DNA from 3 places in the Tunturiibacter gelidiferens genome. Region 2 is predicted to be linked to each of the others. Evidence: riboswitches for the same ligand, from Rfam matches in the RefSeq annotation. Region 2 holds a riboswitch; each other region holds the start of a gene.
What was found. Region 2 has a riboswitch for cobalamin ahead of RBB81_RS22035 (TonB-dependent receptor). Riboswitches for the same ligand answer to the same signal wherever they lie in the genome.

Region 1 (3,240 bases), 1.1 Mb from region 2:
CGATGGCGCTTCCACCGCGACGTCCTCGTATTGTCAAATAAGGTAGATTCAGGGGGTTAGTCTCTAGCGCCATCTTGGACTCCGCAGCGCCGACGAAGCCAACAGGAACGCCGATGATGAGAGCGGGAGTCGGTGCACCTGCTTCGAGCATTTCGAGCAGGTGGAACAAAGCCGTGGGTGCATTTCCGATCACGACAATAGAACCGTCAAGCTTGTCGCGCCAAAGTTCCAGAGCTGCCGCACTGCGAGTCGTGTCAAATCTCCTCGCTATCTCACCAGTTTTTGGATCGCTCAGGGTGCAGATCACTTCATTGTCTTTTGGAAGCCTGGATCGGGTAATCCCATTTGCCACCATATTTGCATCACAAAATATGGGCTTTCCTGCGAGGAGCGCCTGCTCACCAACTTCAATCGCAGTCGGTGAGGCAGAGACGTATTGCGGCAGATCCGTCATCCCGCATGCGTGAATCATCCTTACCACCACCCGAGCGAGGTCTGGTGTAAAGGCGGACAGGTCGGACTCAGCCCTGATAATCTCAAAGGATTCTCGATAAATATCCTGCGCGTCTTTCTTATAAATCATCCTCACGAAAAAACCTCAATGGGTATTTCTGCCTGACATGCGGCCACGTTGTCGATGGCAGATTCAAGCGAACAGTTTGAAGCAATAAATTGCCCATTGATCCGCAAACTGTAGCCCGAGGAACTTGCTATCAGTTCGGCGGTCGCACCACTTCGCATCGCGCATTGTTTTTCACATCCTGAAATATTGACCGTCCAGCCTGGTTGTGTGTAGCGGCCGGCTAGGCGGAGCGCCAACAAAGATGCATGATGTCTCACATCAGCCAGAGAGGCATCACAGCCGACAATGCCCGCACAAGCAGCTACCCCCCGGTATCCATCTTTGCCATCAGACGATAGACCAACTGCCTCAAGCTTTGCAGTAATCTGACTGACCGAACTTTCAGGAATAGATCCGAGGACAACACCTCGCCATGGAGCCAATCGAATATCTCCATCCCATCTCTTTGCGATTGAGGCCATACACCTTATCTGCTCTGCAGTTAGTCGTCCAAGAGGAACCGAGGGAACCAAGTCTACGAAACCCACTCGCTCGCATGGGTAGATTCCTACCGGCATATCGTCGACGTCGCCTAAACCGTCGGGAAACGGACAAGCCACGAGAAAATCAGATAACGCGTCGAGCAATCGATTCATCGCTCTTGGTGCTGACGCGATTTTCCTTCCCCTTGCAGGCATTTCGAGTTCTTTTGAGATCTCGACGCACATCTTTGCAGCCTCGAGTATGCAGTCCACGGCCTCATCGACTCTTACGCCAAAGCCAGACAGGATCCCCCCGATTGCGAGGTGAAACAGAGGCGTGTTATCAACGTTCACTGCTCGTAGGGCGAGATCGTCGCAGTCGCGACCAAACCAGCGTCCTCCGCCATCGATGGCAAAACTGAACTTAGGCGGTAGACCGGCTATCACATGATCGGCGATGAGACGACGATCTAGCTCTCGAACGAATGGCTGAGTATCCAAGATCTCGCCGAAGCCTAAGCCTGCGAAGGGACTTGCCACAATATTGCGGATTCGGTCATGTAACGGTGATGGAAGAAAGCCCGCGAGGTCGAGACCGTGAACTAAGGAGCTGAGATCTTTAGTCTTAATGGCCCGCAGTTGGATATTTGATCGTGAAGTGATGTCGACGTTCCCATCCGCGAATGAAGCGGAAAGTTCTGCGACAGCGGTGAGTTGGCTTGGAGTAATCATCCCTCCCGGCACTCTTATCCGAGTGAGTAGACCGTCTTTCGCCTGGACGGCATGAAGAATTCCAGGGCAGAAACTCTCTCCAACTCTCATCATGCGACTTTCTTTCTTGACTCGCCGCCGCAAGAATCGTCGGGAAACGCAGCTCATGAATTAGGCTGCGGCCACCCGACCTTCCCCTCGGAAGCGTGTGTCATTGTGCCCAATTTAGGCACTGTTTTCGGCAGGTTTTCGGACTCACAGGCTACCTAATGGCTCCAGCTTCCCAGTCCGCAACCAGACCAGTGCTTTGTTTAGAGCTTTCGTTCCTGATTACCGCTGCGGGGCAGTTCCGGATTCTCACCGGATTCCCTTTTGGTTTGCTCCTTGGAAGCAACCACCGGAAACAGTTCGAGTATAGATCAGATAAATATTCCGAACAACGTCGTGAATTCGTGTAAAGCAACAGATGTCAACGCTTTGTCAGGCTTGCGTTTGGGGTTCGTTTGGCGGTCGTGGCTTGGGCAGGAGTCCTGACGGGTACCGAGCTTCAGATATTTTTTGCTGGTGGTGGCCCGGGCAGGAGTCCTGACGCGAAGCGCGATTCGGACATTTGTGGCGTGGTGGCTTGGGCAGGAGTCCTGACGGGTACCGAGCTTCAGATATTTTTGCTGGTGGTGGCCCGGGCAGGAGTCCAACCTGCGACCTTCGCGTTAGGAGTGCGCTGCTCTATGCAACTGAGCTACCGGGCCACGTTTCGGTAGTGTATCGCGTAGGTTGTTGGTGTTGCGGTGGTAAACTTGAGGGTGGAGAGTTTATGCCTGAGATACAGCGTCGACGTGCGGTAACGGTGAACATTGGTGGAGTTCGAGTTGGGTCGGATTCGCCGGTTGTGGTGCAGTCGATGACCAATACGGATACGGCTGATGTCGAGAGTTCGGTGCAGCAGATTGCGGCGCTGGCTCGCGCCGGCTCGGAGATGGTGCGCGTGACGGTCAACAATGACGAGGCGGCGAAGGCTGTGCCGGCGATCGTCGAGGAGCTGGCGAAGAAGGGCTGGTCGACTCCGATCATTGGCGACTTTCACTACAACGGTCACCTACTGCTGCGGAAGTATCCCGAGACGGCGAAGGCGCTCGCGAAGTACAGGATCAATCCGGGCAATGTGTCGATCGGTCGGAAGGACGATGACAACTTCCGGACGATGGTTGAGGTTGCGGTTGAGCATCAAAAGCCGGTGCGGATTGGTGTGAACTGGGGTTCGCTCGATCAGGCGCTGCTGACGAAGATGATGGACGAAAATTCGAAGTCGGCCAATCCCCTGGCCGCTCGCGACGTGATGATGGAGGCGATGGTGGTGTCGGCTCTTGATAACGCCGCTGCCGCGGAGCGGTATGGATTGCGACGGGATCAGATTATTTTGTCGGCGAAGGTGTCGGGGGTTCGAGATCTGATCGATGTTTATACCGAGTTGGCGAAGCGTTGCGA
Region 2 (3,240 bases):
ACGACCGATGAAGAGAGCGTCGAATCCGGGGATGCTCGCACCAGCGACGGAGCCAGGATACGGGTTGTCGAGGCTGTAGTCGTCGATGAAATAGTAGCCGGACAGCTGGCCGAACCGGCTGTTGCCGTCGACTCGTGCTGACCCTTTATCGTCGCGGACGGTTTGCGAGAAGGAGGAGCTGGAGAACTGATTTTGGCCGACGTTTGGGGAGGGGATGTATTGGAGAAGATTTTTTGCGGGGGCGGACCATGCGCTCTGGGGGATGTTTCCGTCAGGAAAGACGCTGGTGTAAGGTTCGCCGGCGGTGATGGTGCGTCCTAGTTGCTGGCTCAGCAGCGATGCGAGATAGGAACCGCTGACAGATCCGGTGAGGTCGTCGAAGTTGCCGGAGCGTTGTGCGAGGGAGGGGACGGAGATGTTCCCCGTGGAGACGCCCTGCGTGGTCCGGGTTCCCTGATAGTCGGCGAAGAAGAATAGTTTGTCCTGCTAAATGGGGCCGCCGATGGCTCCGCCGAACTGATTTTGATTGAAGGGGGCGCGGGTTCGATCGAAGTAGCCCCTGGCGTCGAGGTTGGTGTTGCGGAAGAACTCGAAGGCTTTGCCGCGGAAGCGATTTGTGCCTGATTTGCTGACAACGGTGACGATGCCGCCGTTGTAGTTGCCATACTCGGGATCGAAGTTGGCGGTGAGGACGCGGAACTCTTCGATGGAGTCTAGGTTCGGGATGACGGAGGTGCCTCCATTCATGTGCTCCTGAACGTCTATTCCGTTGACCAGGAATCCGTTGGAGGATTCGCGCTGACCGTTGATGGAGAGGTTGCCGGGGTTTGCGTCGCCGGAGGGATCGAGGCCACCAGTGACTCCGGCCATGATGACGGAGCTGGGCAGAAGGGTTGAGATAGGGGCGACGCCGGGCTGGATGGCGAGCAGGTCGGTGTAGCTGCGGCCGTTGAGGGGGATAGCGGTCATCTGATCTCCGGAGACTACTTCGCCCAGATGGGTGGCGGTGGTGTCGACCTGAACGCCGGCTTCGCTGGTGACGACTACGACGTCGGATCGTGTACCGATTTCCAGGGAGGCGTTGATGCGTAGAGCGGAGTCGGCGTCTACAGACAGGCCGGTTTTTCGCTGCGCGTTGAAGCCTATCGCGGCGATGTCAATGTCGTAGTGACCTACTGGAAGATTTGGAAAGGTGTAGAAGCCCTGTTTGTCGGAGACTGTGTTGTAGGTTGTCTGCTGAGCGGTGTTGACCAGCTTGAGCGCTGCTCCTACGACAACGGCCCCGCTCCGGTCGGTGATGGCACCGGAGATGCTGCCTCCGGTTGCGGCTCGCAGAAGCGATGTGTTAGAACGAGCGATGCGAACGCTAGAAGAGACAGGAGCGTTTTGATGGAAGGAGAGCTTGACTTCGATAGCAGCATTACGCCTCAAAAAATGGCGTGGTAATCAGGCTAAGCTCAGGATGAGTGAGCGATCGCCCCCGTTTCCACGCGGGGTAGAATCACGACTTCTCCTGGGTAGGTCTCCTGATTTACAGGCGAAGCTGCTGTTGAGCGGCTCCTGACGCTTCGCCTTCCCCGATGGACTGAGTGGCTAGTGAAGGGTCTTTTCCTGATTACAGTGGCGGGACCATGCCGGACTCACACCGGCTTCCCTTTTATGCCCTCGCGGGCACCTAGGATGTTTCTCTTACAAACTAGCATAAGAGAAAAGTTTGCGATATCAACAGGATTGTCTCCAGTGACGATTTTCACGGTTTCAGCAGTTGAGTAATTCAGTCTGTGAGCACGCTGCGCAACGATCCCCGGTGCGATGAGCTAAACCGTTCGTCGCCAGACGGTCGGACTTATCCCCGTGAACTTCCGGAAGATCTTCGAGAACCGACCTCCATCCGAAAACCCGGTAGCGGAAGCAACCTGTTGAATAGTCCACTCTGCTCGCAAGAGAAGTGTCTTCGCCTTCTGGACTCTCATACTCACGATGTATTGATGCGGCGTGGATCCTGAACTCTCCCTAAAAGACCGTGCGAAGTGAAAGACACTTAAGTCTGTGAGGGCCGCCAACTCCTGGAGGCGAATATCCCGATGCAGATTTGCTTCTATGTATGACTGCACTCGCCGGAGATTCGGGCGCGAAAGCCCGCCTTTTATTCTGGCGGGGGCCGATGAAGTAAGCCCATACTTCTTGATGAGAGCTATCGACAAGGACATCCCCAATATATCTCCATAAAGAGATCCCATGGGCCAGCCTGCGTTCATCTCTCGCTCCATCTCCGTTAGCAGGAGACGCAACTGTTCATCTTGAAACGACCACTGATTTTCGAAGTCGCACGGCCCTCTGATACCAATTTGTTCGGCAGCCTGACTAAGCAGCGATGGCTCCAGGGATGCCACGATACGCTGCGAAGGCCCATACCAGAGCAGGCTGTCTCGGGTCCCCGGCGCCAGTAGGATTAGGCTGCCAACATCTGATCGGACACAGCCTTTCTGTCCGGAGCTGTGCCAGTCCATCTCGACCGGACCACTGGATTGAAGATGCAGACAAAACGTTGTGTGCTCATGTTCCGGTATGGCTACTGCGCCGAGGCGATGCCTCTCCAGCATCATGCCAGTCCAGGGTGAGCGTGCGTTATTGGTAGTGGGTTGTCCAGGGAGCAGAGGCACCGACTCCCCTTCCATCAAGACGGAGATGCGTTTCGACCTCATCGGGTCGTGGCAAGGGGTGGCGTCGAGCCTACTAAGCACTCCGTTTCCTCGACCTTCGCTGCCTGTCCCGCCACCGAACCCAGTCATGCACGATCTCCTTATTCATCATAGATCCAGCAAGAACAGACAACCTACCGCAAGATCAGCCACATGCGCCCATTGAAAATCCGGTATCTCTAGGGAGAGGAAACTGAGATGGGACTTATCCAGGGAGTAGTCGACGGCTTCATCATGACAGTCGGCATCACCCCGCCCAAACCCGAGAACAAACGCTCGGCAACGATCTTTATCGCGACGGGCCTTCTTGGCACAGTTGTCGGTATCATTGCTCTGTTTGCTTTTGTTCTGACCGTAATGCTTCACAGATAGGGTATGTTTAGCGGCCAATCGGCGCAGTTCGAAGGAGCATAGACATGAGCAAGGAACAGGCAATCGCACTCGTCCCGCCGTTCACGCAGGAGACGGCGATCCTTAAGGTACGCAAGGCCGAAGACGGCTGGAACTCGCGCAATCCCGAACAGGTTTGCCTTGCTTA
Region 3 (3,240 bases), 2.0 Mb from region 2:
AGCTGCAGGCGATGCCGGATGGTATGCGGATGATGGTGCCGGTCGATCTCGATGCGATGGATGCTTCGGATATGTTCAGCGCTGCGGCGAAGCTGGCGTATCACGAAGAGATGGGACGAGCAGAGGAGTTGCGTGAGGCCGCCCCTGACCAGGACGAGAGCGTTGCGGAGTTTGTTCGCCGCCATTTTGGAGATGAGGTGCTGGCAAAGATAGGAGCACCCCTTCTGAGCGGCGTGTTTGGCGGCGATGTGACGAAGTTGAGCGTGCGTGCGGTGATGGCTCCCTTTGTCGCGATGGAGCGGGAGCGCGGCAGTTTGATAGGCGCATTGCAGGCGAGTGTTGCGGCAAAGAGACACTCCGTGTTTACAACATTGAGGAGCGGCATGGGAACGCTGGTGGATCGTATGATCGCTGCGATTCCTGAGGATTGGGTTCGACTGCTCGCGGAGGTAAGGTTCATCTCGTACGGCGAAGAGGGATGGCTGGTAGGAACGGCGCGAGGTGTCGAACGTTTCGACGCAGTGATGATGGCTGCGCCGGTCGATGTTGCGTGTTCCCTACTGTCTCCGGTGGACCCCGAGGTCGCTCCTTTGATGGAGATGGACGCAAGCTCTGCGGTGGTAGCAGCATTTGGATTTCCTGACGCCGCGAAGTTTCCTGTTCCGCCCGGGTTCGGCTTTCTGGTGCCGCCAGGCTCCGATAGTCTGCTGCTTGCGGGTACCTTTGTCGATCAGAAGTTTGAAGACCGGGTACCGCAGGGAGGACGGCTGGTGCGAGCCTTCTTTGGCGGGAAAGCGGCCGAACGGCTGATGCGGTGCGGTAATGACGAGACAGCCGCTGTGGCGCGGATGGAGCTGGCGAGGATTCTGGGTCCGCTGCCGGAGCCGCAGGTCACTGTGGTGCGACGTTGGCCTCGCAGTCTTCCGCAGTACGCAGTGGGACATCTGGAGCGGATGAAGAAGCTCGATGAGCGAGTGAGCGCGCTCGACGGATTGTGGTTGCTCGGCAACGGGTATCATGGCGTGGGCGTGCCCGATCTGGTGCGCGATGCTCGGGTTGCGGCGCGGCGGATGGCACGGGAGAGCGAAGGTCTAGCGGAGGTCGCGGAGTTGTAAAGATTTGACCCGGCGCAATGACCGGGATAGTCTTTTTCTACACTGGTGTTGGGAAGACGGTGTGAATCCGTCGCTACCCCGTAACTGTAAGCGCTGAGAGTTTTGACGATTGGTACTAAGCCACTGGGATTCGTCCTGGGAAGGTGAGTCAGAGCTCGACGAAGCGTAAGTCAGGAGACCTGCTGGTGGCCGATCAGGCTTGATTCAGCTTCGCTGGGAGAGCTGGAGAGCATTCTCGCCGACTGTAAGAGTCTGCCCGAGCGCTGCCTAAAATTCATCCCGCTCTGCTCGATTGCTTCGAAAGATGCCGGGCGAGGAGCTAACGATGCAGGAGATGCGCCAGAGTTCCGTGACACTCGTTCTTGGTGGCGTTCGCAGCGGCAAGAGCCGTTATGCGCAACAGCTTGCCGAGCGAGAGAGCCGCGTGATCTTTGTGGCGACGGCGAAGGTCTCGGACGACGAGATGCAGAGGAAGATCGAACGGCATCGCGAAGAGCGGCCGGCAGAGTGGATCACCGTGGAGGAGCCACTGGAGCTGGTTCAGGTGCTGGCGCAGCGGGGATCCAGCTGCGATGTGATGGTGGTTGATTGCCTGACGATCTTTGCAGCGAATCTTCTTGAGGCCGAAGGTGACGATCGGGGGGCTGTGGATCGGCGCGTCGAGGCTTTATGTGAGGCGTTGCGGTCGGCAAGTTGTTCAGTGGTGTTGGTTTCGAACGAGGTAGGCAGCGGGGTGGTGCCGGCGTATCCCCTGGGGCGGCGATATCGCGATTTGCTGGGCGAGATCAATCAAAGCGTGGCAAGAGTTGCCGATGATGTTGTGTTGATGGTGGCGGGACTGCCGCTTGCCTTGAAGGGACATCTTGAGGTGACGCTGTGAGAGGCCTGTTAGTGTCGGGCACCGCTAGCGGCGTTGGCAAGACGACGGTTGCACTGGCGATTATGGCGGGGCTCCGACGACGTGGGCTCGCTGTGCAGCCATTTAAATGTGGACCCGACTTTCTGGATACTGGACATCACACGCGAATATGCGGGCGAAAGGCTCGAAATATTGATACATGGATGCTGAGCGAAGAGGCTAATCGCAACGTTCTGCGAGATGCCGCGCGAGAAGCGGATGTTCTGGTCGCTGAAGGCATGATGGGATTGTTCGATGGGAAGAGCGGAAACACAGAAGCGGGCAGTACAGCGGAGATCGCCAAGCTGCTAATGCTGCCTGTGGTGCTGGTCGTCGACGCCGCGAAAACAGCTAGGAGCATCGCTGCGGTTCTGCTCGGCTTTGAGATGTTCGATCCGGATTTGCGGCTTGCGGGTGTGATTTTGAATCGCGTTGCGACCGAGAGGCACTACGAGATGCTGCGGGCGGCGATTGAGACCTCGTGCAGGACGAAGATTCTGGGTTGGCTGCCCCGTGATCAGACGATCGCAATTCCCGAGCGGCATCTAGGCCTGCAGGGTGCAGCTGAGGCTGCGACTGAAGATGATACTGCGATCGACACACTGGCTGCGCTTGCAGAAAGGTTCTTCGATCTTGATCGTTTGCTTGAACTCCAGTGCGGTTTGAAGCTGAACGAGGATCAGGATTCAGGCGTGAGGCACTCGCAATCTGAAGAAGCTGTGCGAATCGGCGTGCCATCGGATCACGCTTTCTCGTTCTATTACGAGGACAATCTGGATCTACTGCGCGAACAGGGGTCCGAGATCGTTCAGTTCAGTCCACTGCACGATAGGTGTCTTCCAACAGGACTGGACGGACTCTACTTAGGAGGAGGATATCCCGAACTCCATGCAGAACAGTTGAGCAACAATCGGAGCATGCTGGATGATGTTCGTGCCTTCGCTGCTTCGGGAAGACCGATCTATGCGGAGTGCGGTGGAATGATTTATCTGTCCAAGAGCCTTAGCACCGCCAGCGGAGAGACCTTCGCAATGGCTGACGTGCTGCCACTCTCGATGCAGATGACCGGTAAGCTCGTACAGTTTGGATACGTCACCGTAGAGTTCACTGAAGACTGTCTGCTGGGCGTGAAGGGGACAACTGTGCGCGGGCATAGCTTTCACTACTCCTGTATCGTCTCGCGGGGAGAAGCGGCAACATGTTATCGCGTGCAATACTCAATGTCCG

Region 1: another riboswitch for cobalamin. It lies ahead of cobG (precorrin-3B synthase); the one in region 2 lies ahead of RBB81_RS22035 (TonB-dependent receptor).
Region 3: another riboswitch for cobalamin. It lies ahead of cobU (bifunctional adenosylcobinamide kinase/adenosylcobinamide-phosphate guanylyltransferase); the one in region 2 lies ahead of RBB81_RS22035 (TonB-dependent receptor).

The regions. Positions count from the first base shown of each region.
Region 1 is NZ_CP132938.1:4,056,698-4,059,937, forward strand. Features, by position in the region: gene RBB81_RS17695 (precorrin-8X methylmutase) at 1-583, opposite strand, end outside; gene cobG (precorrin-3B synthase) at 586-1,923, opposite strand; cobalamin riboswitch at 1,979-2,172, opposite strand; tRNA gene RBB81_RS17705 (tRNA-Arg) at 2,428-2,504, opposite strand; gene ispG (flavodoxin-dependent (E)-4-hydroxy-3-methylbut-2-enyl-diphosphate synthase) at 2,570-3,240, shown strand, end outside.
Region 2 is NZ_CP132938.1:5,138,493-5,141,732, forward strand. Features, by position in the region: gene RBB81_RS22030 (hypothetical protein) at 1-141, shown strand, start outside; gene RBB81_RS22035 (TonB-dependent receptor) at 487-1,431, opposite strand; cobalamin riboswitch at 1,500-1,694, opposite strand; gene RBB81_RS22040 (AraC family transcriptional regulator) at 1,818-2,792, opposite strand; gene RBB81_RS22045 (hypothetical protein) at 2,901-3,074, shown strand; gene RBB81_RS22050 (nuclear transport factor 2 family protein) at 3,119-3,240, shown strand, end outside.
Region 3 is NZ_CP132938.1:1,660,393-1,663,632, reverse strand. Features, by position in the region: gene hemG (protoporphyrinogen oxidase) at 1-1,115, shown strand, start outside; cobalamin riboswitch at 1,142-1,316, shown strand; gene cobU (bifunctional adenosylcobinamide kinase/adenosylcobinamide-phosphate guanylyltransferase) at 1,465-1,995, shown strand; gene RBB81_RS07635 (cobyrinate a,c-diamide synthase) at 1,992-3,240, shown strand, end outside.